2 regions of the Calothrix sp. UHCC 0171 genome follow, and region 1 is predicted to be linked to the other one. Evidence: predicted binding sites of a transcription regulator. Region 1 holds the regulator's gene; the other holds the start of a gene.
The links. Region 1 encodes HrcA, which represses chaperone genes, less so after heat shock. Its sites were predicted from a motif close to TTAGCACTCNNGANTCNNGAGTGCTAA; they were not measured.
Positions count from the first base shown of each region.

Region 1 (12,973 bases):
ACGATACGTCCGGGTATGCCAACTACTGTGCAATCAGAAGGAACATCTCGTAATACAACCGAACCCGCACCAATACGGACATCATTACCTATTTCAATATTACCGAGAACTTTTGCCCCTGTGCCGACAACAACATTTTTGCCTAACGTTGGGTGACGTTTACCACTTTCTTTTCCAGTCCCACCAAGGGTGACACCCTGGTAAATGAGAGCATAATCACCAACGATCGCAGTTTCACCAATCACGACACCCATACCATGATCGATAAATACTCCATGTCCAATTGTCGCACCTGGGTGGATTTCAATCCCAGTGAGAAACCGGGCAATATGGGAAATGAAACGGGGAATAAAGGGGATACCAACCTTGTACAGTTGATGTGCAATTCTGTGAAAGAGCAGTGCTTGCAAACCGGGATAGCAAAATAACACTTCCAACCAGTTACGCGCTGCCGGGTCACGTTCAAATATAATGCGGAAGTCAACTAGGAGTGTAGATAACACGTTCACAACATCCTCGATTTGCCAAAATAGCTCCAATCTATCTTAGCGTTTTTCCTGTCATCATCCCCTAATCCGATTGGAAATTAGTAATTGGCTTTTACGTCAACATCTAGGGGGAGAGTGAAGGAGAGGCGGAGAAAACAAGAGTTATTTTTGTTACTACATCTCCTAACTACTACTGGAGATTCAGGGTGTAATTTTGTTTGACGTTGGCATTAAATGTTCCCACCCAAACTTTATATTTTCCAGCCTGCAAACTTTTTAGGTTGATGCTTGCGTCTTTATTCATACCAGTATCATCACCGCAGTATATCGTATTGTCTGGAGCCTGAATTAAGAGGGTGGTGTCAGTACCACCACTATTTACCAGTACCTTCAGTTGAGAAAAATCTTGTTCTAAAATGATAATGTGGTCAGGAGTAGGGTCAGCGAAACCCAAACAAGCTTTGTTGTTAATGTCTCGATTTGTGATGGCTGACAGTGAGTAAGCACCCCCTGTGTAACCAGAAATTGATGTTGCGTTTGGATTAAATCCAGGCGATAAACTAATCGTGCCAAAGTGAGCAGCATCTGCAAGTACAGGTGCTGTGAAAAATATTGTAATTATACTCAAAAGCCATCCACTTTTTAAGCAACCATTCCCTATTTGAGCTTTTAATTGAGCTTTTATTGTTGTCAGGATTGGCAGCTTTTGGGAGCGACGTTTACTCATAACAGCCATCCCTTATTGCATAAAGTATTTTTATATACACTATTTTATAGTGATATACCCCTGAAGAATTTAGGGGGTGTGTCAGATGTGAATGTGTCACACTATGTTCGGTTAAATACTGATTTATTGAGACTGACACGGAGACTTAGAGACGCGGGGACACGGAGAAATATTGAGTCAAAAATTATCAAGTTGGAAAAACGCACCACCTTTGAGCGATCGCTCGCTGTTATCGTAGTTACTGATGGTAAGCGATCGCAAATTGTCAAATAATGGTTTGGCGACAACTTTTAGCAGTTTGAGGATGGGTAGCTGTTTTTGGAGAATATCTTGGCTATTTGCCCAATCAATATGGATGTACCCCTGATTGGTTTTGGGAAATACAGCAATACTTTTTTGAAAATTACGGTTGTCTGTGAAATTATGATCTTTACTGGCGAGAACTTCATGCATTGTCTCTAAAGATGAAGTGAAAATTTCGTAATTACCAAGAGTAGTATGCACCCCGTAAGCTTGGGCGGCAATGCTGAAAGATGGTTTGGCTTTAGCGTCAGTTTTGGTGGTAGTAGCAGCTAATTGTGTCCAAGCGGTGATGGGTTGCTTGTCCAAAGTGAACGAACTCACGCTTAAGCCGTTTTTTGCAGCAATTTCATCCAAGCGGGAAATTCCATCGGGTGATGAAGGTGTTTTTTCCACCACAAAAACCCAATCAGGATTTCCTTGTTGCGGGTTTGACATTAATGCAACTGCATATTCGCCTGTCACCCACTTAAATATATCTGCCGATAAGTTTACACCCCAACGATTTTGTGCTTCTGCTAAAGGTAGTACAAAATTAGTAATGCTAACTTCGCTTTTTCCTGATAAAGCACCAGCTAGTTGCTGCCAATAGCGGGCGAGATTGCTGCTACTGATATTGCTCAAATCACTGCTGGAAAAAGTCACTCCAAAAGTGGGTGGAATATATTGCAATGCGCCTACTGGTTTTGAGAGTTTTGGCGAAGATGTGGGAATTGCCTCAGGAGTAAAGGCAACGGTTTCGGCGAGTAAACCTTTTGCGGCTAGAGATAGGGAAACAAGCTGGGTGTCGAAAGTTTGTACGGGTAGCTTTAAGCCTTGCCATTCAGCAACCGCAGGCAGATTTAAATAAGTCACGCCTAACGCACCCTGAGAAATTTGCTGGGCGGCTTCTTGATACTGGGGGGAACTAGTTAAATTTAAATCGGGTGCTTGGACATTATTAATAGCTTCCCGTAACACCTTCGGATCATTAGCAAACAACACAAATTTATCACCAACAACCGCACCACTTAGCATTCCTTTTTCGGGCTGGGAATAATCAGCGATAATTTTTATACCAGCATATTCTTCAACATTTAAATCTGCACCTGCCAATACACGCTTAGAAAATAATAATTGCAGAAATTCGCGACTTTTCTCAGGTGCTTTAGTTGCCAGTGCCATCAAGTAACCAGGTTGTTTCCCATTCTCAGCATCACGATCAAAATCTAAACTCGTGATAGCAAGTGTTATTTCACTACCAAGCCAAGGCTGTATATCTTGGCGATAATCTATACCAGAATTACTCAAAAAACTTGCTTTCAAATTCGATAAATCAACTTGCTTCTCCAGTCCCTGCAAGCGTTCTGTATTTAGTATTGACACCATTGCTGGAGCTTGTTTTGATACAAAAATAGCTGCATTGGGTTGCTCTCCACCACCAATACTTTTGTTAGAGCCAAAAGCAGCAGCAACCGAAGTTTCACTGAAGATAAAGCAATTTACCAGCAGCACAACCAAGCTTGCTGCCAGAAAACGAAAGAATAGACTTCTCCTCATATTTTTATTCCACACTCACTGATATTTAAGGTTAAAGGTAAAGGGGGAAGGGGGAAAGGGGAAAAAAGAAAGACTGATGACAAATGCTCTATTTTCACTCACCACTAAGCAATTTGATAAATTTTTTGTCAAGATGGGAGAATAGGATAAGTAAAGATAAAGATATTGTTAACTAAAAGTTCATGACTGGCAGACCTCCGCATCTAACTATTACCCAAATCAGCGTCGAAGAATTGCAAGAACGTTTAGTCTCCGGCGATTCTCATCTGCAATTAGTCGATGTCCGCGAACCTCAAGAGATAGATATCGCCAGCATCGCTGGCTTTACTAATTTGCCTTTGAGCGAGTTTGCTGCTTGGGGCGATGAAATTCATTCTCGTTTAGATTCCGAAAAAGAAACCCTTGTTCTCTGTCATCATGGTGTGCGATCGCAACAAATGTGTCAGTGGCTAGTTAACCAAGGCTTTACAAATGTTAAAAATATCTCTGGTGGGATAGATGCCTATTCAATTATTGTTGACTCCTCAATTCCCCAGTATTAACCATTAGCCAAGACTAGAAAACTTTGGCAAGAGGGGGATACACGGAAACATCAGCATAGTCTTGTCCCCTATGCATCCCTCGGAAAATAAACCCCGCATTTCTACGCAGGCTACAACAACAAGTTGACAAGTATTTTAGTAATCAAAACTACAGCCTTTTGGTGATATATGTGAAAATATATTTATATAAGTAAAGTTTATGAGTATTCGCCGGATGACAATTTGATTCAGTTAATTGCCAACAATGACTGCATCGGCTGACTCCAAAAATACCTCAGATTGGTTAACTTTGCGTAATCATACGATTATTTTCCCCAAAGATGTAACTTTATTTTGCTTTTTCTATTCTGAACAACTTAATTTGCTATCTTTCTTAACTAAATATTAATTTAATTTTCTTTTTCTCAGTTTCTGATTACATCTCTTCTTCAATGTCTTTATCAAACTTTTATTTAAGAATTGCCTTTAGTAAACACAACCTATGCAAGTCCAGCTAACTAATCGACAACAGCATATACTTTGGGCAACGGTGCGACATTACATTGCCACAGCAGAGCCAGTTGGTTCCAAAACCTTGCTTGAGGAATATAACCTTGGTGTCAGTTCTGCCACAATCCGTAATGTGATGGGGATGTTAGAAAAGGTGGGATTGTTGTATCAACCGCATACTTCCGCAGGGCGAATTCCTTCCGATTCGGGCTATCGTATCTATGTAGACCAGTTAATAACGCCGAGTGAAGTGCTATCTTTGCAAGTTGAACAAGCGCTACAAAAGCGTTTGAAGTTGGAAGATTGGAGTTTAGAAGCGCTGTTGCATGGTGCGGCGCAAATTTTGTCCACTTTAAGCGGTTGTGTAACTTTAATTACGATGCCGCAAAATAGTGCGGCGATGCTGCGTCATTTACAAATGGTGCAAATCGAGGCTGGGAAGGTAATGTTGATTGTGGTGACGGATGGATATGAGACACATTCAATGTTACTGGACGTTCCTACACGTGATAATGGGAATCAACCAGATGTAGAAGTAATTGACAGGGAATTACAGATTGTCTCCAACTTTTTGAATAGTCATTTGCGGGGCAAAAGTTTGTTGGAATTAGCGAATCTAGATTGGACGGAATTAGATCGTGAATTTCAATATTATGGGGAATTTTTGAAGACTTCGCTAGCGGAAATTAACCGTCGCAATTTTACACCAGCCAACGCGCAAATTATGGTGCGGGGGGTTTCTGAGGTGTTGCGGCAACCGGAGTTTTCGCAATTACAGCAGGTACAAACTATCATTCAGTTATTAGAAGAAGAACAGGAACAACTTTGGCGATTGATTTTTGAGGAACCAGAAGCCGAGGAAGCAGGTAAGCAGAAGGTGACAGTTCGGATTGGTGCGGAAAACCCATTAGAACCGATACGTAGCTGCTCGCTAATTTCTTCGACTTACCGACGCGGTTCGGTAGCTGTGGGTAGTGTAGGGGTTTTGGGACCTACTAGACTAGACTATGAAAATGCGATCGCAGTTGTTGCGGCAGCCGCAGAATATCTTTCGGAAGCTTTTAGCTAATTAGTGATTTCGCTAATATTTGCTAGGACATAGCTAAATTTAGTGCATTAGACTTATGCTTGAGAATGTGCTAAAGCACAACTACGAACATTTTCTATTGCATCATTTTAGCTGTGTCGCGCCACTAGTGCGTGAAGGCAAAAGTCAGAAGCGCAAAATAGACGGTGTCGGTTTCCGTCACTTCTAACTTTGTAAGAAGGCAAAAGAAAGAAAGAGCATTTTATCAGCTTTTCAAGCATGTTAGATGGTAGCTTTATTTCTGGCGTTGTGTACTAGTTAATCTTTTTTCATACATCAAACTAGATTTCTATAGAAACGTTTAATTATTATTTTTTATTCAATTAGGAATCATCTAAAAATCAGTAGTGCAAGCGTCTCGCTTACTATTTCCCAAAGTTGGGCAAGACCTTTGGTGTAAGCGCTCGTCGAACGTCTCAGTCAAACGCTGACTACTTGTTCTATTTATTTTTACACGAATACTTAACATCAGTATTAAGTAGGTCGGTGTTAAAAATTGTCGTTATGGCAAGGCAGGAGGCAGTCCTAATGAAAAAATTTCATCGCCAAGCATGAAAGGGGGACGAGGGGACGCGGGGAATAATAGGGGACGCGGGGACGCGGGGAATAATAAATGACTAATAACTAATGACTCTTTCAAGTCAGAGGGCATAAGGCAGGAGGGAAGAGCTTTTCAAGTCAGTTTACTTTTCGTTACATACTACTCTGCGAGAAGCCGCTCCGCGTCTACGGTTTATTTGCACCGTTCTACTTAAAAAAATAAATTGTAAAAATTGCTTACTTAATTATTAAAAAAATTGAGTATATAAACTTAGATATTTTCGTCATCTATCTTTTTACATAAATATCAATAGAACTAAGTATTACATTTGGTTGATGTTTATTCTAGCTAAAAATTTGAACAATGATAGACGGTAGTAAAAATAATCTCTAACAAAACATTACAACTAGACTTTTCTATTGCATTTAATTTCAACTTCGATTGATTTCGATGCATTTTTATCTACGCACTGGAAAAGTCTAATTAATCCCGACTCATCAACAAAAGGTAAACAAGAACTTTATGAGCGATCGCACCAACGAGAAAAATATCAACGAGCAAAGTAAGAATCAAAGCTTGGAACAATTCCGTCAGCAACCTGGCGAATTTATTACTACTAATGAAGGTGTTAAAGTTACCAGCACCAATGATTCACTGAAAGCTGGCTCCAGGGGACCAACTTTACTCGAAGATTTCCACTTCACAGAAAAGAATGCTCATTTTAACCGTGAACGTATTCCCGAACGTGTAGTTCACGCACGTGGAGTTGGCGCACATGGTTATTTTCAAGTGTACGAATCGCTATCTGAATTAACGAAAGCGAAGTTTTTACAAGACCCTAGCGTTAAAACTCCCGTATTTGCCAGAATTTCGACAGTAGCTGGTTTTCGTGGTTCTCCAGACCCTGTACGGGATGTCAGAGGCTTTGCAGTCAAGTTTTACACGGAAGATGGTAATTATGATTTGGTAGGGAATAACATTCCTGTTTTCTTTATCCAAGATGCCATCAAGTTTCCCGATTTGGTTCATGCATTAAAGCCAGAACCCCACAACGAAATGCCTCAAGCATCGACAGCCCACGATAATTTCTGGGATTTCATCTCGTTAATGCCGGAATCAATGCACATGATTATGTGGATTTTGTCCGACAGAACTATTCCCCGCAGCTACAGAATGATGCAGGGTTTTGGTGTGCATACTTTCCGGTTTGTGAATGAGCAAGGGAAAGCCAGGTTTGTCAAATTTCACTGGAAACCTTTACTGGGTGTACATTCGGTAGTTTGGGATGAAATGCAGCAATTGGGAGGAAAAGACCCAGATTTCCATCGTCGAGATTTGTCGGCAGCGATTGAAATGGGGGATTATCCAGAGTATGAACTGGGAGTACAGATTATTGAGGAAGAGGACGAGTCTAAATTTGATTTTGATATTCTCGACGCTACAAAGTTAATTCCCGAAGAGTTAGTCCCAGTGAAACCAATTGGGAAAATGGTGCTGAATCGCAACCCCGATAATTTCTTTGCCGAAACCGAGCAAGTTGCTTTCCAACCAACAAATGTAGTTCCAGGTATCGACTTTTCCGATGATCCATTATTACAAGGTCGAATATTCTCTTACCCAGACACTCAAAGACATCGTTTAGGCACTGCAAACTTTGAAAATCTACCGATAAATAAACCCGTTTGTCCGGTTCACAACGACCAACGCGACGGTTTTTCCCAGTACAATATTCCCACTTCCAAAGTGAATTATTTCCCCAATTCCCTGGGTGGTGGTTGTCCAATGGCAGCACCAGAAAATATGGGTGGTTTTGCTCACTACATGGAAAAGATGCAGGGACAGAAAGTTAGGGAACGGAGCCAAAGCTTTAGCGATCATTTTTCCCAAGCGACTTTATTTTGGAATAGTTTATCAGCAGTTGAGAAGGAGCATTTAGTTAAAGCTGCTCAATTTGAGTTGGGTAAGGTAATGCATAAGGAAGTCAAAGAGCGTGTGGTTGGTTTGTTTAACCATGTTGAACATGAATTTGCCAAACGTGTTGCTATGGGATTAGGACTTCCTACACCAACAAAAGAAGTAATTCCCAACCACGGTAAGAGTTCCCCAGCTTTAAGTATGGAAAATCAGCCCAAAAACTCAATTCAAACCCGGCAAATTGCTGTTTTAGCAAATGATGCTTTTAATTCCCAAGAATTGATGCGGGTGAAACAGGTGTTAGAAGCTGAAGGGGCGAAAGCTAAAATCGTCTCGAAATTTGGCGGTACGATTAAAAGTGTTGATGGTAAGGAAATTGAAGTAGATGGCACTCTGCTTACCACTGCTTCAGTTCTCTTTGATGCCGTCTATATTCCCGGTGGAGAAAAGAGCGTTGCTAGCTTAAAATCTGATGATGATGCGATTCATTTTGTGAATGAAGCATTTAAGCATTGTAAAGCGATCGCAGCAACTGGTGAAGGTGTCGATTTGTTGATGGTTTCCAACATTAAAGGTGTAAATATTGCAGATTCGCAACAAAAATTTGCATCTGATCAAGGTGTGGTTACGAGTCGCAATCCTGGGGATGTAGAGAAAACAGCAAAAGAATTTGTAAGTGCGATCGCTCAACATCGCCATTGGATCAGGGAGCAAAAAAAACTGGATACCCCCATGATGAGCGCTTAGTTACAAGGAAAATTTGGTAGATGAGTATACTCCGTCCTGTGTAGTGCAGTGACGGTTTTTTGATTTTATTTCGTTGCCACCCAATAATACCATAGGAGCTAATCTATCATAATCGCTACCTGCAATCCGTCACAATATCAAAACCTACCAAACCAAGTTTCCCAAGTCCGAAGCTTCAAAGAGGGAAGCTAGCGGTAGAATACATAGGTCATATGGCATTTAAATTAGGCTGGAAGCAAATTAAATTGAGTTTCTAGCTGACTTTAACCATTAACCCCAACTGATTCGTGGGTAGGATGCTGGGTAGATTGAGAGAGAAGAACATTTACATATGAATGCTACACAAGAACAACTAAAATTAAAAGTGGAACAGGCATTGGTTGCTGCGTTCGGCACAGAACTTGCTGGAACCGATCCAATGTTAGTGCCTGCAAGTAATCCTAAATTTGGCGATTATCAAGCTAATTTATCATTATCCCTATCGAAAAAACTTGGAAAGCAACCACGAGTTATAGCTCAACAAATAGTCGATAGACTTGAGGTGTCGGATATCTGCGAAGCCCCAGAAATTGCCGGACCTGGTTTTATTAATTTACGCTTAAAGACAGATTATATCGAAGCACAACTCAACGCCATCCAAGCAGATACAAGATTGGGTGTAGCTAAAGTCAAGCACCCTCAACGAGAAATTGTAGATTTTTCGAGTCCTAATATTGCCAAAGAAATGCATGTCGGGCATTTACGCTCGACGATTATCGGTGATAGCATTGCCCGGATTCTGGAATTTATCGGACATGATGTGTTGCGGTTAAATCACGTTGGTGATTGGGGTACGCAATTTGGAATGTTGATTACCTATTTGCGGGAAGTATTCCCAGATGCATTGACAACTGCAAATGCTTTAGAAATTGGTGATTTGGTTGAGTTTTACAAACAAGCCAAAAAGCGGTTTGATGAGGATGATAACTTTAAGGAAACAGCACGCCAGGAAGTTGTCAGATTACAATCAGGTGCTGAAGATACCCTTCATGCTTGGAAATTGCTCTGCGCCCAATCTCGCCAAGAATTCCAGGAAATTTATGATTTGCTGGATGTGAAACTTTACGAACGTGGAGAATCCTTCTACAATCCTTTACTTGCGGATGTCGTTAAAGATTTAGAAAAATCTGGTTTACTCGAAGAAAGCGATCGCGCAAAAGTGGTATTTTTGGATGGGTTTACTAATAAGGAAGGGCAACCTTTACCATTAATTATTCAGAAATCCGATGGCGGTTATAACTACGCGACAACAGATTTAGCTGCAATTCGTTACCGCACACAACAAGACGAAGCCAAGCGAATCATTTATCTCACCGATGCCGGACAATCGGGACATTTTGCTGGTGTGTTTCAAGTAGCACGTCGGGCAGGTTGGATACCCAATGATGTGGAAGTAGTCCATGTAGGCTTTGGGATGGTTTTGGGTGAAGATGGCAAAAGACTGAGAACCCGTGCCGGTGATACAGTAAAGTTGCGGGATTTACTTAATGAAGCCGTCATGCGATCGCGTGCTGATTTGGATACTAGATTACAAGAATCTGGACGTGAGGAAACGGAGGAATTTAAAGCCAATGTTGCCCAAATTGTTGGCATTAGTGCGGTGAAATACGCAGATTTAAGCCAAAATCGCATGACAGACTATAAATTTAGCTTTGACAAAATGCTGTCATTGAAGGGGAACACTGCACCATACATGCTTTATTCCTATGCCAGAACTCAAAGTATTGCCCGGGAAGGAAATATTGATTTTGAAAAGTTGGGTGATGTCAAAATTCAACTTCAAGCAGATAGCGAACTTACTTTAGCAAAGCATTTATTACAGCTTGATGAGGTAATTATTGAAGTTGAGAAGGAGTTATTACCGCATCGCTTATGCGAGTATTTATACCAACTCAGTGATAAATTCAATAAGTTCTACGAAAATTGCCCTGTGTTGAAATCAGAGGTAGCATTACGAACATCGCGGCTAGCTTTGTGCTATTTAACAGCAAGAACTTTGAAATTGGGGTTAAATTTACTAGGAATTCAGGTTTTGGAAAGAATGTAAACTAAAATTCAGGATTCAGGATTTAGAAAACCCTAACTAAGAAACGTGAATTAAATAAATTGCAAAAGTAAAGCACCAGTTGCTATTCGTTCAGAATTGCAAGTTATTAAAATTCCCTTTCCTAACCTGAGTACAGGATAAGGAAAGAGACAGGTAGTAAGTTGAAATCACATTTTTCTTCATCAACCTGCCGCATCTTTATCCAACAAGGTTGAAATGCTCTCAGCATTCTCTCAACTTATTCTCCTATTCACAGAATTGCTATCCTGGGGAAATCAATGCGATTTCTCCCAGAACTTACAATTAGGATTTCTCTAAAATCTCTTCCTGAGTTGAAAAATTATTACCAAATTCAAGCAGTATCCAAATATTGCCATGTACTACAAGTAAATACACCGCAAATTAATTTTCTAACTGCTTGTATTATTTGGCTCAACTTATCACACAGTTCTTCCTAAGATGCTACTTGTGCAGCAGTTCTGGTACGTCTTCTTCTCCCATCTGTAGGAACTGTAGTAGTTAAATTTGTTGATGTCACAACTTGTACAGATGTATTTTCCTCTGGAACTTGCATCAATAAGGTTACTGTGGGCTGACAATGTAACTCTTTCCGCAAGGAACGTGCTAAATCTCTTTCAATTAAACCCTGTAAACCGCCCCAGTCTACCTCAAGCTTATCATTAAAGCTTTCAGCAAATTCTGTCCAACGGACATTGAGAATTTCTTCAATTCTTTGCTGTACCCACTTTTGCAATAAAGGTTTCTCGATGGAGGTGACTACACCACGCAAGTGAATTTCGGGTTTTGCTAATAATTTACCTTCCCAACTGATTGCTGCTGCAACTGTAACGAGTCCTTCTTCTGCCATTTTTTGACGTTCTTGGAGAACTTTGGCACTTACCATACCAGAACCGGAAGTATCAACTAATTCCAAGCCGGACGGAACTTTTCCGATGACGCGAATCGATTGTTGTGTTAGCTCAATAACATCACCGTTATTAAGAATCACCATATTCTCTGGGGGAATACCCATACTTTGCGCTGTTTGCGAATGCTTAACTAGCATTCGATGTTCACCGTGGAAGGGAACAAAAAACTTGGGTCGAGTTAGCGCTATCATTAATTTCTGGTCTTCTTGGCAACCATGCCCAGAGACGTGAATACCTTTGTCGCGTCCATAAATCACGTTTGCTCCCTGCATCATCAATTTATCAATTGTATTGACAACTGCAATTGTGTTACCTGGGATGGGATTCGCTGAAAATACGACTGTATCTCCTTGACGAATCTTGATGTGGGGATGTTCTTTATTGGCAATGCGTGTCATGGCTGACATTGGCTCCCCCTGAGAGCCAGTCGTCAAAATTAGCACGCTTTCATCCGGAAGATTGCGGATGGTATTCAGAGGCTGTAACAAGTTATCTGGACATTTGATGTAACCTAGATTGCGGGCATGGGCAATTAGGTTGAGCATCGATCGCCCAACTACGCTAACAACACGGTTATGCTTTTGCGCCAATTCCAGAATCATGTTGATTCGGTGGACACTAGAGGCAAATGTTGTGATGAATAATCTACCCGTCGCTTGACTAAAAGTCCGATCAAGGTTGGGGTATACAGAACGTTCTGACGGTGTAAAACCAGGTGTTTCCGAATTTGTCGAGTCACTAAGAAGGCACAATACACCTTTTTCGCCATATTCCGCCAAACGTTGAATATCGAAGCGCTCACCATCCACGGGGGTGTGGTCAAACTTAAAATCCCCAGTGTGAATTACTATACCAAGCGGTGTGTGAATTGCTACTGTAAAACTATCAGCAATGGAATGAGTATTGCGAATATATTCCACTAGGAAACTTTTCCCAATCCGTACCATATCGCGAGGCATGACAGAGCGTAACTCAGTTCTGTCGCGAACCCCTGCTTCTTCTAGTTTCCCTTCCAACATCGACATTGCTAGGCGAGGACCATAGATGACGGGAATTTCAAATTGCTTGAGGTGAAATGCAATCCCACCAATGTGATCTTCATGTCCGTGGGTGACAATCATTCCCTTGATTTTATGGCGATTTTCGCGCACATAATTCATATCGGGAAGGACTATGTTGACTCCATGCATTCCATCAGTCGGGAATGCTAAACCTGCGTCTAATAAAATGATTTCATCTTCATACTCAAATACACAAGTATTTTTACCAATTTCGTGCAAACCGCCCAATGGAATGATTTTTAAGGCGGTTGAATTTTCGTTTTTAGCCATTTTCTCCTGAGATTGTTTACTTTTGTTTGTTTCGATGTTTTTTCACTGAAAAAAATTTGTAAAATTTTAATCGCAGACAATAACGAGATAGTTGTTAATTTAGTCTGGATAAAGTTTAGGTTAAACCTAGGATGCTCAATCGATTAGGTTCGTCTAGCTGGAGTTGAATCGTCATAACTATATACATTCAGTCGTAACACAGGTTTTTTTACTATCACCTGGTAGAATCTACGCACTTTTTTATATGTATCTT
Region 1 covers NZ_JAYGHN010000003.1:165,110-178,082, forward strand. Annotated here, with positions in the region: gene cysE (serine O-acetyltransferase) at 1-503, opposite strand, end outside; gene VB733_RS04145 (hypothetical protein) at 679-1,215, opposite strand; gene VB733_RS04150 (DUF3352 domain-containing protein) at 1,393-3,054, opposite strand; gene VB733_RS04155 (rhodanese-like domain-containing protein) at 3,237-3,596, shown strand; gene hrcA (heat-inducible transcriptional repressor HrcA) at 4,078-5,154, shown strand; gene VB733_RS04165 (catalase) at 6,236-8,374, shown strand; gene argS (arginine--tRNA ligase) at 8,706-10,460, shown strand; gene VB733_RS04175 (ribonuclease J) at 10,915-12,720, opposite strand.

Region 2 (12,973 bases), on a different contig from region 1:
AAGCCATGTATTAAAAATTGCAATATCGTGAATAGCTAAGTCCCAAAGCGCATCAACGTCTTGACGCACTGGTCCCAGATGAGTACGAGTGGCATATCCGTAGCGTAAATTACCTAATTCACCTGACTCGATAATTGCTTTACCCCTTGTGACGGCGGGATGAAATAAATATGTATGATCAACCATGAGAATGCGCTGTTGCTGTTCTGCTAACTGAGACAACTCTCGACATTCCCAAGGATGAATTGTCAGGGGTTTTTCAGCAAGAATATGTAGCCCCCAATGCAATGCATCCATAATCAGCGAGTAATGAGTTACCGCAGGGGTAGCAATGATGACTCCATCAAGTTCAGGCAACTTTTGTAATGCCTGCCACTCAGTTGTTAGCAAAATATCATCACTGAGTCGGTATTGTCTTTTGACAACCTCAAGACGTTCTGGATTTGGCTCTACCACAGCGACTAAATTTGCCTGGGGATTTTCGGATACAACCCTGAGCCAGTGAACTCCCCAGCGTCCAACTCCAATTACAGCTAGATTAATTTTTTTTGTCATTGGTTAGTAGTTAATAGTTAATAGTTATTAGCTAATGGTTATTAGTTTAGTTCTTGTGTACTAATAAACTATGACTGATGCAATGCAGAATTTTAACGCTAAGTAATTTCTGCTACAAAGCATCAGTAAGCATTAACAGTCTTATCGATTATTAACTGACTAATCCGAGATTGAGTTCAGAGTTATTACTGAGGATTAATAGATAAAAAGGCAACTTTTGCTGCGGCTTGTTCGGCAGCTTTAATTGATCGCCCTTTACCTTCGCCGAGTTTTTTCCCATGTAGCCACACTTCTGCATTAAACCTGTCTTGATTGTGCTGGGCTTGCTGGATTTCTATAACTCGGTATTCTGGTAATACTTTATACTGCGCTTGTGTCCATTCTTGAAGTGCGGCTTTATAGTTGAGTCGAGCGGGATCGCGGCGAATTTCGGTGGTTAGTTCTTTAAAATGGGGGTCTAACCAAGGGCGGATTAAGTCAAGATTGTTGGTACTGAGATAAAGTGCGCCAAGTACAGCTTCAAACGAATCGGCAAATCGTGATTCTTGACCAACTTTGTCTGTGGTGGCGCTACCAGCAACGAGCAAGTATAATTCTAAGCCGTAGGAACGAGCAAGTTGAGCGAGAATGCGATCGCTAACTAAAACCGAACGAATGGCAGCAAAATCACCCACTGAACAATCAGGGTAATTATCCCACAACACAACAGCAGCCACCAAACGTACAACTGCATCACCAACAAATTCCAGTTGTTCGTAGTTTGCAGATTCGGATACTGTTGGATGCGTCAACGCCATATCAAGTAACTGCCACTTAATTGGTGCTTCCAGTGGCAAACCTAATTTTTTGACCAAATTTTCCAGTTGACGCTGACGGCGTGGGTACGCAAGAGACATTATTATTTATTGAGAATTGGGCATTGGGAATTGGTTAAGAAATAACAAAAGACTAGCAATCACTAACTATTAACCAATCAGAAAATTAAGGAGAGAGTCGGACATAAGCCGGGTTCTGTTATTGTCTGTAGAAATGCTACAAGTAACATCTCGACAAAACAACGGCGGTTATCTATCTGGGATGTCTGTTACCAGGACACCTCTAGCGGCTCAATTTGCGGAACTGGTAAAAGACCAACCGTAGTTCCATTACCTTGCTTCCAACCGGGGTTTACCGAGCCAACGCCTCTCGACGCTGCTGGTGCGCTCTTACCGCACCTTTGCACCCTTACCAAAATAGTTGGGAGTTGTCAGTTAAAAACTTATGAGTGATTAATTCCTAATTCCCAACCCCTAACTCCTAACAAGCTTTTGGCGGTATTTTTCTGTGGCACTATCCTCACGATCGCTCGCACTGGACGTTATCCAGCAAGTTTGGTCTTTCGGAAGCCCGGACTTTCCTCAAACCATAAAATGACTGATAGTGGAATACTAAATCCTGAATACTCAGCCCTCAGCATTCTTTGTTTCAGCACTTTTATGGGTCTGCAACCACCTACACCTACTCTCTCCCATTATCCAGTTTAATCTTTGATGACCAGATAGTTCCTAGATTGTAATTATTTTCTTTTTTGGTTCCAAGGAAGGGCGTAAGTCCAAGGGAGTTTTTTGATGATAAAGGGACAATTGACAATACACATGGGTGGTTTATTTTGTCCTGGGGCAAGTCCGACACGTACTTCTGATAATCTCAATACTAGTTGGAGCGAAAATTCTAAGGTGATTTCTTCATTCATGAATTTTTTGAATAAAATCCGATTGGCTTTGACGGGGTTTTTCTCTAAGCCTTTGATATCAACAATTGGTTTTTTCGTGTTGTAAGTTCCGGTTTCTTTATCGCGCTCAAATGTATTTTCAGAAGTAATTGTTGTTGTGAGGGTTTTTTCTGGAGCTACTAAGCCAGGGCTTTGTGACACAGCTAAGTCACGAGTAATATCAGGTGATTTCCGAATGACTCGCATCGATTGTTTGTTATGTTTAATGACGATAGAACTATTATCCCAATCAACGTAAACTGCCAGATTTTTCGACTTGTTTTCAACAAACATTAATAATTCTTTTAAGTCTTCTAATCCAGAGGTTGGAGATAGTTTAAAGCTAATGCCGACATCATCAAATATTTCTTGCTTTTTTAGTTGTTCATCGACGGATGCTTTGTCAAAAGAGAAATTTATTTTGTCGTCGATAGACTCAATCATCCGATTGATTGTGTAAGATATACCGATGATGTAGAAGGTTAATATTAGTAAATTATTGTCGCCTGCTCGCATAATTTTAAGTCTTGACTCCTCACGGCTAATTCTTGGGAATAATATAGCAATTTGCTCAGATTTAAAAGTTAACAGCTTAATAACTAATTTTTAATTGATGAATGATTTTCTAACCAACCACGTCGCCAAAAAATGAATAGTAAAGCTGAGGCGATCGCAGCCATTACAGCCAAGCAGAGTGGATACCCCCAATACCAATTCAACTCTGGCATATTATACTGCGATTTTTCGGTATTAAAATTCATGCCATAGACACCGGCAATAAATGTTAGGGGAATAAAAATTGCCGAAATAACGGTGAGCAGTTTCATGATTTCGTTCATTTTATTGCTAACTGCTGACATGTAAACATCCATTAATCCGGCGGCTAGCTCGCGATAGGTTTCCACCATATCCATAACCTGTATTGTATGGTCATAACAATCGCGAAAATGAAACTGAACCTCTGCACTAATTAGTTCACTACTATCCCTAATTAATGAATTTATGGCATTGCGTTGAGGCCAAATCGCACGTCGTAGCTGTAATAATTCTCGGCGTATTTGATATATACTCTGAAGAGTATAACGAGTAGGGTTTGCAATTACTTCTTCTTCCAATTCTTCTATGCGATCGCCATATTTTTCTAGTACAGGGAAAAAACCATCAACAATTGCATCCAGAAGTGCATAAGCTAAGTAGTCTGCACCACGTTTGCGAATAATTCCTCGACTACGTTCTAGCCGACTGCGTACAGGCTCAAAACAATCATGTTCTGGCTCTTCTTGAACTGTGAGTAAGTAATTTTTACTTAAGACAAAACTGACTTGTTCGCTATAAAATCCACAAGTAAAGTCCTTGGGTACAACCATACGAGCAATAATTACTAACTGTTCTTCATATTCCTCGATTTTTGGACGCTCTGACATATTCACCACATCTTCCAATACCAGACTATGCAGATTAAAGATATTACCTAAAGTTTCTAAAGTGTCTATACTTCCTAATCCTTGAACATCAACCCAAGATACAGAGTGGGTATCTAAATATTTTTCACATTCCTCCAGAGAAATATTGTTTTTGTCAATAAATTCGCCATCGTTGTAATCTATTAATCTGATTGTGCAAGGTACAGAATCCGTGCGAATATTGATTGTCCCTGGTAATTCTCCAGGATGATGATAAAATTCTCGATAATCATCTGTGTCTTCGATCGCCTGGGAAGTTACTTGAGAAATACGACGATATTTTTTTCCCATGAAATTTACCTAATTTTATTGGTTATTTACGCAAATTTTTTCTCAATTTGCAATTTCGAGATGGGTGCGATCGCTATTTAATGACAATATCTAACTTGGCATTTGATAGACTTAGTTAAAAGACAGCCACATTATACTACCAGTTAGTAATAATTTGGGATTTATTATTTGATATTCCTAGCTCTAAATAATCACAATCTTAATCAAGAATATTAGTCAACAATCTTAATAAAAAAGCAGCTTGCCAGACTTAGACAAACTGCTTAATAAAAATTTACAAATAATTAATTTATCCGTAGAGACGGAATGAATCTGGTTGGGGTAGTTGAGGCAATTACTTGCATCTACTACATCATGCCCATACCACCCATACCCATGCCGCCCATACCCATACCGCCCATACCGCCCATGCCGCCCATACCGCCCATGCCACCCATGTCAGGCGCAGCAGCAGGTTTCTTCTCAGGCTTCTCAGCAATGACAGCTTCAGTAGTCAGTACCATCCCAGCGATGGAACCAGCGTTTTGGAGAGCAGAACGTACTACCTTGGCGGGATCGATAATACCAGCAGCAATCAAATCTTCATATTCCCCTGTAGCAGCGTTATAACCGACATTAAAAGCGGCTTCGCGAACATGGGCAACTACAACAGTGCCTTCAACACCAGCATTGTCCGCCATTTGGCGTAGGGGTGCTTCGAGACTGCGGGCAACGATATCAGCGCCGATTTTTTCATCTTCGCTGAAATTTTTCTTGATTTCTTCGACTTTTGTCGATAGGTGAATTAAGGTTGTACCGCCACCAGCGACAATCCCTTCTTCGACTGCGGCTTTAGTCGCATTAAGTGCGTCTTCAATGCGTAATTTCCGGTCTTTGAGTTCGGTTTCAGTTGCCGCACCAACCTTAATTACAGCAACACCACCAGCTAATTTGGCGATGCGTTCTTGTAATTTTTCCTTATCGTAGTCGGAATCTGTTTCGTCAAGTTGTTTGCGAATTTGGGCGATACGTTTTTGGATATCTTCCTTATTTTCGCCAGCAGCAACAATAGTAGTGCTTTCTTTATCAATTTCGATTGTGCGGGCAGTCCCCAACATTTCCAAAGTTGCGGTATCCAAGTTCAAACCAATTTCTTCAGAAATTAGCTGTCCTTGGGTGAGTACCGCAATATCTTCTAACATCGCTTTACGACGTTCGCCAAAACCAGGGGCTTTAATCGCAGCTACATTCAAAACACCACGGGCTTTGTTAACAACCAAAGTTGCCAACGCTTCCCCATCCACATCTTCAGCAATAATTAGCAAAGGTTGACCTAAACGGGCAACTTTTTCCAAAACCGGAACTAGGTCTTGAATATTGCTAATCTTTTTATCTGTAATCAGGATGCGAGCATTTTCAAACTCAACCGTCATCCGTTCGTTGTTGGTGATGAAGTAGGGAGAAATGTAACCGCGATCGATTTGCATCCCTTCTACAACTTCGAGTTCGGTAGAAAGAGATTTGGATTCCTCAACAGTGATTACGCCATCTTTCGTCACCTTCTCCATGGCTTCGGCAAGCATTGCGCCGACTTCTTCATCATTACCAGCAGAGACAGTAGCTACTTGGGCAATTGCACTACCTTCGATGGGTTTAGCGATTTTGGCAATTTCTAAAACCAAAGCCTCAATCGTTTTATCCATCCCGCGTTTAACTGCGATCGGATTGCTACCAGCCGCAACGTTCCGCAAGCCTTCTTTAATCATTGCCTGCGCTAAAACCGTCGCAGTTGTGGTACCATCACCAGCAACATCCTTGGTTTTAGAAGCTACTTCTTGAATCAACCGCGCCCCAGTATTTTCTAGGGGGTCTTCCAATTCAATTTCCTTAGCTACGGTAATCCCGTCATTGACAATTTGAGGAGAACCAAATTTCTTTTCTAAAAGTACATTGCGACCTTTCGGACCCAAGGTAATTTTCACAGCATCTGCCAGGGCATTAATTCCCCGTTCGAGGGCACGCCGAGATTCGTCATCAAATGCTACAATCTTCGCCATATTATCCGTTTTTAATCCTTACACTAGACAATTTAGCACTCAAAGGCAGGGAGTGCTAATTCGTAAATACCGTCAAATAAATTTGGATGGTAGATTTACGTTATTAAAGTAATGCGATCGCACTTGTGAGATTGACCCGGAAGAAAGCTTTCAGTCTTTGAAGGAGTTAGATTAGCAGGTTATTGTCAAACCCCACACATCCCCAATCTCAAATTTAAAATCCACTTGGATACAGATAAAGTAGAAAAAAATGATTAATATACATTTGAAGCTCGCGGAAAACCACAATAATTATTGAGTCGGGAGATGGATATAAACGGATTTCTTCAGTCTCTCGGAATTGCTAAACCTAGCGGTTTCGGCTGGTTGGCAGTAGTGTTTACTTTTTTATTGGCTTGGCTAGTTACATGGCGTTTAATGCCCACAGTCCGGAAATTTGCTCTGCGTGTTGGTTGGGCTGACCAACCTAATGCCCGACGATTGAACCGCGAACCTTTACCAAATGCAGGTGGATTGGCTATTTACACTGGCGTAATGGCGGCAATGGTATTGGCGAGCTTGTTAAGACCGATTGAAGTCCAAAATGTCTTAATCCAAGTCCTGACTATTTTGCTAGGGGGTTCAATACTAGTGCTGATTGGTTTCATCGACGACCAATTTGGCTTGCCGTCCTCAGTCCGGATGTTGGTGCAAGTCCTAACAGCGCTCTTATTAGTTGCCAACAAAATTAGTATCGCAGTAACTCTTGGCACACCATTTGACTCAACCCTCTCAACCTTGGTGACAGTGCTTTGGGTAGTAGGAATTACCAATGCCATTAACTTAATGGATGGCATGGATGGCTTAGTGGGAGGAGTTGGGTTTATTACCTCAATGAGTTTGCTGGCTGTATCTGCCCAATCTTATAACCGTGCAGCTGCAACATTGGTATTAGCAGCCTTAGGAGGTGCAGCACTCGGCTTCTTACGTCACAATTTTTACCCCTCACGCATCATTATGGGCGATGCGGGTGCATACTTCTTTGGTTATGTTTTAGCAGCTACTTCAATTTTAGGTAAACTTCAAACATCTACAATCTTCGGATTAGTACCGACAGTTTTATTTTTGTTGCTACCAGTGCTTGACACAACTCAAGTGGTTGTCAGGAGGTTAATGGCGGGTAAAAATCCGATGAATACCCCAGGAAAAGACCACCTCCACCATCGTTTACTGGCGTGGGGTTTATCGCAACGCCATGCAGCTTTAACTTTATGGGCGATCGCATTAGTATCTAACTTAGTGGCAATGTACTTCCAAAGATTAACTCCAGTACAGATATTAGCCACAGCGATAGCGATCGTATTACTATTAGCCTTTACAGTTTGGCAGCGCATACGCGCCTCAAAAATGATGATACCTGAGAAGGAGCGGGTAGTTGTTGTCAAGGAAGGAGAATAAAGTTTAATTGAGTAGTGAAATGCGATCGCGCCTCAGAGAGGAATGGTTAACCAGCAAGACATATGCTCTCTCGCGATCGTATAATTAGGAACTTAGGCAGAAAAATTCCGTATAACCATACTTAAAAGGGTGTTTATATGGAAAGTTTCGTATAATACCGGGATTAAGGGAATTAAACAGAAAGATTCGGTATAAATGACCTCTGAGGCGTGATTATATGGAAGCGTTAAGTATCATCAATATTACACGTGTGAGCAGTTCATCTCTTCCAAAGCACCAAGCGAAAGCACTTCAGGTATAAGCTGGAGTACTTTGATGTATGCTTTTCTGCTGCTACAAACTGATGTATTATTTTCAGTGCCATAATCTGAGAAAAGAATGCAGCCCATACTGACCATAGAATATTTGTGCTCTGAAGCAGCTAGGTTTGCTGAAATAGAGTCCATATACGACGAACCTACGCTTTACGGTGTCACAGATGGAAAAGCTGTCGGAACTTATCTCGAACGTAAATTCACGGCTTATTTAGCCCAAGCCTATAATTATAAACCAGGAAATTCAGCCTTAGGTATTGATCTTCCTGCCCTTGAAGTTGATATTAAAGTAACAAGCATAAAGCAGCCGCAATCTTCTTGCCCCTTTGAGTCAGCAACCCAAAAAGTATTTGGGTTGGGGTATCATCTTCTTATTTTTGTTTACGATAAGTATGATGATCCTGTAAATAGAACTGGAAGATTAGATATGCGACACACTATTTTTGTAGATAAGAGTAGAACAGGTGATTTTCAGACAACTAGAGGCATCATAGATATTCTAAGTCGAGAAGGAAATAAGGATGATATTATCGCCTTTATTATGGAGAGGAATTTGCCGGTTGACGAAATAGGTGCTAATCAGTTAGCTGACAGAATTTTAGAATCGCCCCCGAATCAAGGCTATTTAACAATTTCAAATGCTCTTCAGTGGAGATTACAATATAGTCGAGTTATTCAGCAGGCTGGCAACACATCAGGAATCATCAGAGTTAGATAGGTAATAATGCGAAAATCAGCAGAAAAATGGCAATTTGGTGATTTTCAAACTCCTGACAATCTTGCAAGAGAGGTTATTCAAACTCTTAGGAGAAATCATAAGATATCACCAGAATTTGTTATAGAGCCAACCTGTGGGAAAGGAGCTTTTATTCGGGCTGCGCTGAATGAGTTTAAAAATTCAAAAATTATAGGCTTAGATATTAACAAGGAATATGTTAGAGAAGCGAGGCTCTCTATCTCTGGATATGTAAATTCTGGAAATGCAACTATATATGAGTCTAATTTTTTTGATACAAACTGGGACGATCTGATTTCCAAATTTTCGGGTTATATTTTAGTTATTGGTAACCCCCCTTGGGTTACAAGTAGTGACTTAAGTGTTCTTAATAGTCAAAATCTTCCCTCTAAATCAAACTTTCAGAATCGTCGAGGTATTGAGGCTATTACTGGCTCAGGAAATTTCGATATTTCCGAATGGATGCTGCTGAAATATGTTGAGTGGTTGTCAAAAAGAGAAGGAACTATAGCTATTCTCTGTAAATATTCCGTTGCTCGAAAGGTAATACGCCAGATAGGAAAGAAATCAGATAATAAATTTTCTGCTCAGATTTATATAATTGATGCAAAGTCTTATTTTAGAGCTTCAGTTGAGGCGTGTCTCTTTGTTTTATCCACTGATTCTTATGATAACCTTGATTGTAAAATTTATGAGGATTTAAAGTCTAGGCAGGCATCATACCTAATTGGTGAAAGAAATGGATTACTCCTAAAAGATACGGTTAAATTTGAGAAGTGGAAACATTTGGCAGGACAGGAATTAAGATATATTTGGCATTCTGGAATTAAGCATGACTGCTCTAAGGTGATGGAGTTAGAGGAAGCTCATGATACTTTTTTTATAAATGGAATGGGTGAAAAATATCCTTTAGAGAACAGCTACTTATATCCTCTCCTCAAAAGTTCAGATGTTGGTAATGGCAGAATCAATGATTATCGAAAACTTGTTTTGATTACACAAAAATTTATTGGTGATGATACAAGCATCATTCAACATGAAGCACCTAAAACCTGGGAATATCTACTTAAACACGATGAGCATCTAAAAAACAGAAAAAGTTCTATTTATAAGAATAAGCCACCATATTCTATATTTGGCATTGGCTCGTATTCCTTCAAAAGCTGGAAAATAGCAATTTCTGGGCTTTATAAGCAATTAAGATTTTGCCTTATCGAACCTTTGGGCGGAAAGCCAGTAATGCTTGACGATACTGTAAATTTTTTGTCGTTTGATACTGAGGAAGAAGCTAGATTTATTTTTGGTCTTGTTACCTCAAATCCTTCCCTAGAGTTTTTTGACTCTATGATTTTTTGGGATGACAAAAGACCAATAACTATAGATATTTTAAGGCGGTTATCCCTTAAGGCTGTTGCAGAAGAACTAGAAGTTTTGGATAATTATTTGCAATGGGCTGCTGAAGCTGTTCCAGTAGTTGCTAGTGGTCTGTAATTGTGATTAGCGGAGGAACCTGCCCATCATAAACAACAGATACACACCTAATACACTGGTGCAGACAGATTAGAGTTTATCGGTGAGTGTTCGAGGTTATCTGCCGCCGCACAACTTCACCGTTATCTAAGACAAATAAACCCCCTACGCCATCACCATACCACCATCAACATTAAACACTTGCCCAGTAATATAAGCTGCGGCTGGGTCTGCTGCTAAAAAGCGTACCATTCCCGCAATCTCTTCAGGTTGACCAAAACGGGCTAAGGGAATAAATTTTAAAATTTCTTCGGTGTTTCCTAGTTCACTAGTCATGTCGGTAGCGATGAAACCAGGAGCAACCGCATTTACTGTAATGCCACGGGAAGCGAGTTCCTTGGCGACAGTTTTGGTAAAACCAATTACCCCAGCTTTGGCAGCGCTGTAATTTGCTTGTCCGGGGTTGCCCATTTGTCCGGCAACGGAGGTTATGCTAATAATGCGACCGGAGCGCTGTTTGAGCATAATTTTACTGACAGCACGAGTGCAAAAAAATACACCTGTGAGGTTTAGGTCTATTACTGCTTGCCAGTCTTCAGGCTTCATCCTGAGTAAGAGAGTATCGCGAGTTATACCAGCATTATTAACTAAGATATCAACACGACTAAATTTTTCCATCACTGCGTTAATGAGTGCATCAACTTGCTCACTTTTGGAAACATCAGCTTGGAGAGCGATCGCATTACCTCCAGCTTGGGTAATGGTATCAACAACTGCATCGGCAGCAGCACTAGAAGCGGCATAATTAACAACGATAGTCGCACCCTGCTTGGATAATTCGAGTGCGATCGCGCGTCCAATCCCTCTCGATGCACCTGTAACAATCGCAACTTGACTCCGTAATGTTTGCAAGTTTTCTGGCAGCAATTCCATTGAAGATTCCTCAAGATATTTAATTAACGCGCAAATTTATCTTACAGGTTTAGGGGTAATGGTTAATGGAATTTTGTGGCTGATTTTTGCTGTTCAAGGAGAGTATTACAAATAAAAATTTCTCTTTTCCCGTTTCCCCTTTTCCCAAACTAAGATTAGAGACGAACCATAGAATAAGTCGGTGCTATATGGCTACGAAAAAGCAATTCAATAGTTTTGAAGAAATGCTTGCTCATTCTGATGTGCCCGTACTGGTTGACTTTTATGCTGATTGGTGCGGTCCTTGCAAACTCATGAGCCAAATCTTAGAACAGGTAAATGCCCAACTCCAAGGTAGAATGCAGGTTGCGAAAATCGATACTGAAAAATATCCGCAATTAGCAAGTCAATATCAGATTTACGCTTTACCAACGCTAGTTTTATTTAAACAAGGTCAACCTGTGGACAAAATTGAGGGTGTAATGCAAGCACCTGATTTAGTCCGACATTTGGAATCGAAGCTTTAAATTAACTAGAAATGTCACAAAACCGGGCTCTTCGCTGAAGTATCCCGGTTGTTATGTTGCTCATATATCTCATTAAGTTGGGAAGATTGAAGTTGGGAAGATTGCATTGCCATTCAAAGTTCAATTCAAACTTCAATTTCCAGATGAAAATCTGAAATCCTAAGAACGCCGCACGTTTAAACAGCACCATTCCTTACGTTTCCATAGGGTTGCCACTATCCAACCATTTTTTTCTAAAGCGTCTGCCACGGATTTGGACTGTTCGACTAAAACTCCGCTAAAAATTCCCCAGGTTGAAGGTTTAGCGATCGCGCTCATTTGGGGTACTAAACTAATAATTACATCTGCCAAAATATTACAAACAATGCCATCTACTGGCTGTTCGAGGATTTTTGCCAAGGTTTCCACGCTGCCTTCTCTCGCGATTATTTGCCCGTCAGCGATGCCATTTAAAAGGCAATTTTCCATAGTCGCTTTGACTGCTAAAGGGTCTGTATCAACTCCGTAAGCTTTCTTAGCACCCAGTAAAATTGCGCCTACAGAAAGTATACCGGAACCGCAACCAATATCCGCAATTACCACATTGTCTTCTTTCGTATTCCCACTTTGAAAAAAGGCATTATAGTCACTGAAACGCATTTCTAAGGCTTCTAAACAAAGTTGGGTAGTGGCATGATTGCCTGTCCCAAAAGCTACACCAGGGTCAAGTTTAATGACGAGACGATCTGAATTTTCTGGTGGAGGTAGCCATGCCGGATTGATTAAAAAGCGATCGCCTATTTCCTGGGGATGCCAATACTGTTTCCAACTACTTGCCCAGTCTTCTTCGTCAATCAAATTCCACTGTAATTCTGGTTCAGCCATGCCAAAGCAAAGGGCATCCTGTCGCAGCCACAATGATAGTGCCGCTAAATCGAGTAAATCCACTTTTATTTGCGGCAAATAAGCTTTAACCAGGCTGGAATCGCCTTTTTTCTCACTTGCAGTCCCGCGACAGCCAAAATTCTCTAATCGCCAGAAAATAGAGTCTTCTAGTTCAGTTTCGCAAAAAATCTGTAATTCCCACCAGGTGTTAGACACAACAAACAGTTATGAGTTAGGAGTTTAGAGTTGGACAAATTTAAAGTTATACCAATTTGAAAAAAGAATGCGACAGATGAATTTTGTAGAGACGCAATGTATCGCGTCTCATATTCTGGATGTGTTGCAAACATTTTTTGAATCAGTATTAGGAATTAAGAGTGAGAATAAAGTTAAAGTTAGGAATTAAACAGTTAGAAATTCTAGATTTTAATTCTTAACTAATCACTCTTAACTCATATCTCTTAACTCCCAACCATCGATAGACAGGAATCTATAGACTTAACAGAAAATTCACAGGTTTACTGTATACGCATCTCGAATACCAGGGACTTTGGTAATTTCAGCTAAAATGCCATCAGGTAAGGGATCATCAAGACTGAGAGCCATTACCGCATCACC
Region 2 covers NZ_JAYGHN010000005.1:196,971-209,943, reverse strand. Annotated here, with positions in the region: gene VB733_RS06490 (Gfo/Idh/MocA family oxidoreductase) at 1-555, opposite strand, end outside; gene rnc (ribonuclease III) at 741-1,451, opposite strand; RNA gene rnpB (RNase P RNA component class A) at 1,540-2,060, opposite strand; gene VB733_RS06475 (hypothetical protein) at 2,111-2,821, opposite strand; gene corA (magnesium/cobalt transporter CorA) at 2,905-4,059, opposite strand; gene groL (chaperonin GroEL) at 4,407-6,095, opposite strand; gene VB733_RS06460 (MraY family glycosyltransferase) at 6,402-7,532, shown strand; gene VB733_RS06455 (restriction endonuclease) at 7,911-8,564, shown strand; gene VB733_RS06450 (class I SAM-dependent methyltransferase) at 8,571-10,073, shown strand; gene fabG (3-oxoacyl-[acyl-carrier-protein] reductase) at 10,218-10,985, opposite strand; gene trxA (thioredoxin) at 11,174-11,491, shown strand; gene prmA (50S ribosomal protein L11 methyltransferase) at 11,651-12,571, opposite strand; gene serA (phosphoglycerate dehydrogenase) at 12,866-12,973, opposite strand, start outside.
Region 2: groL (chaperonin GroEL) is a predicted target of HrcA. The motif match lies at 6,128-6,154, and genes of this name have one in related genera.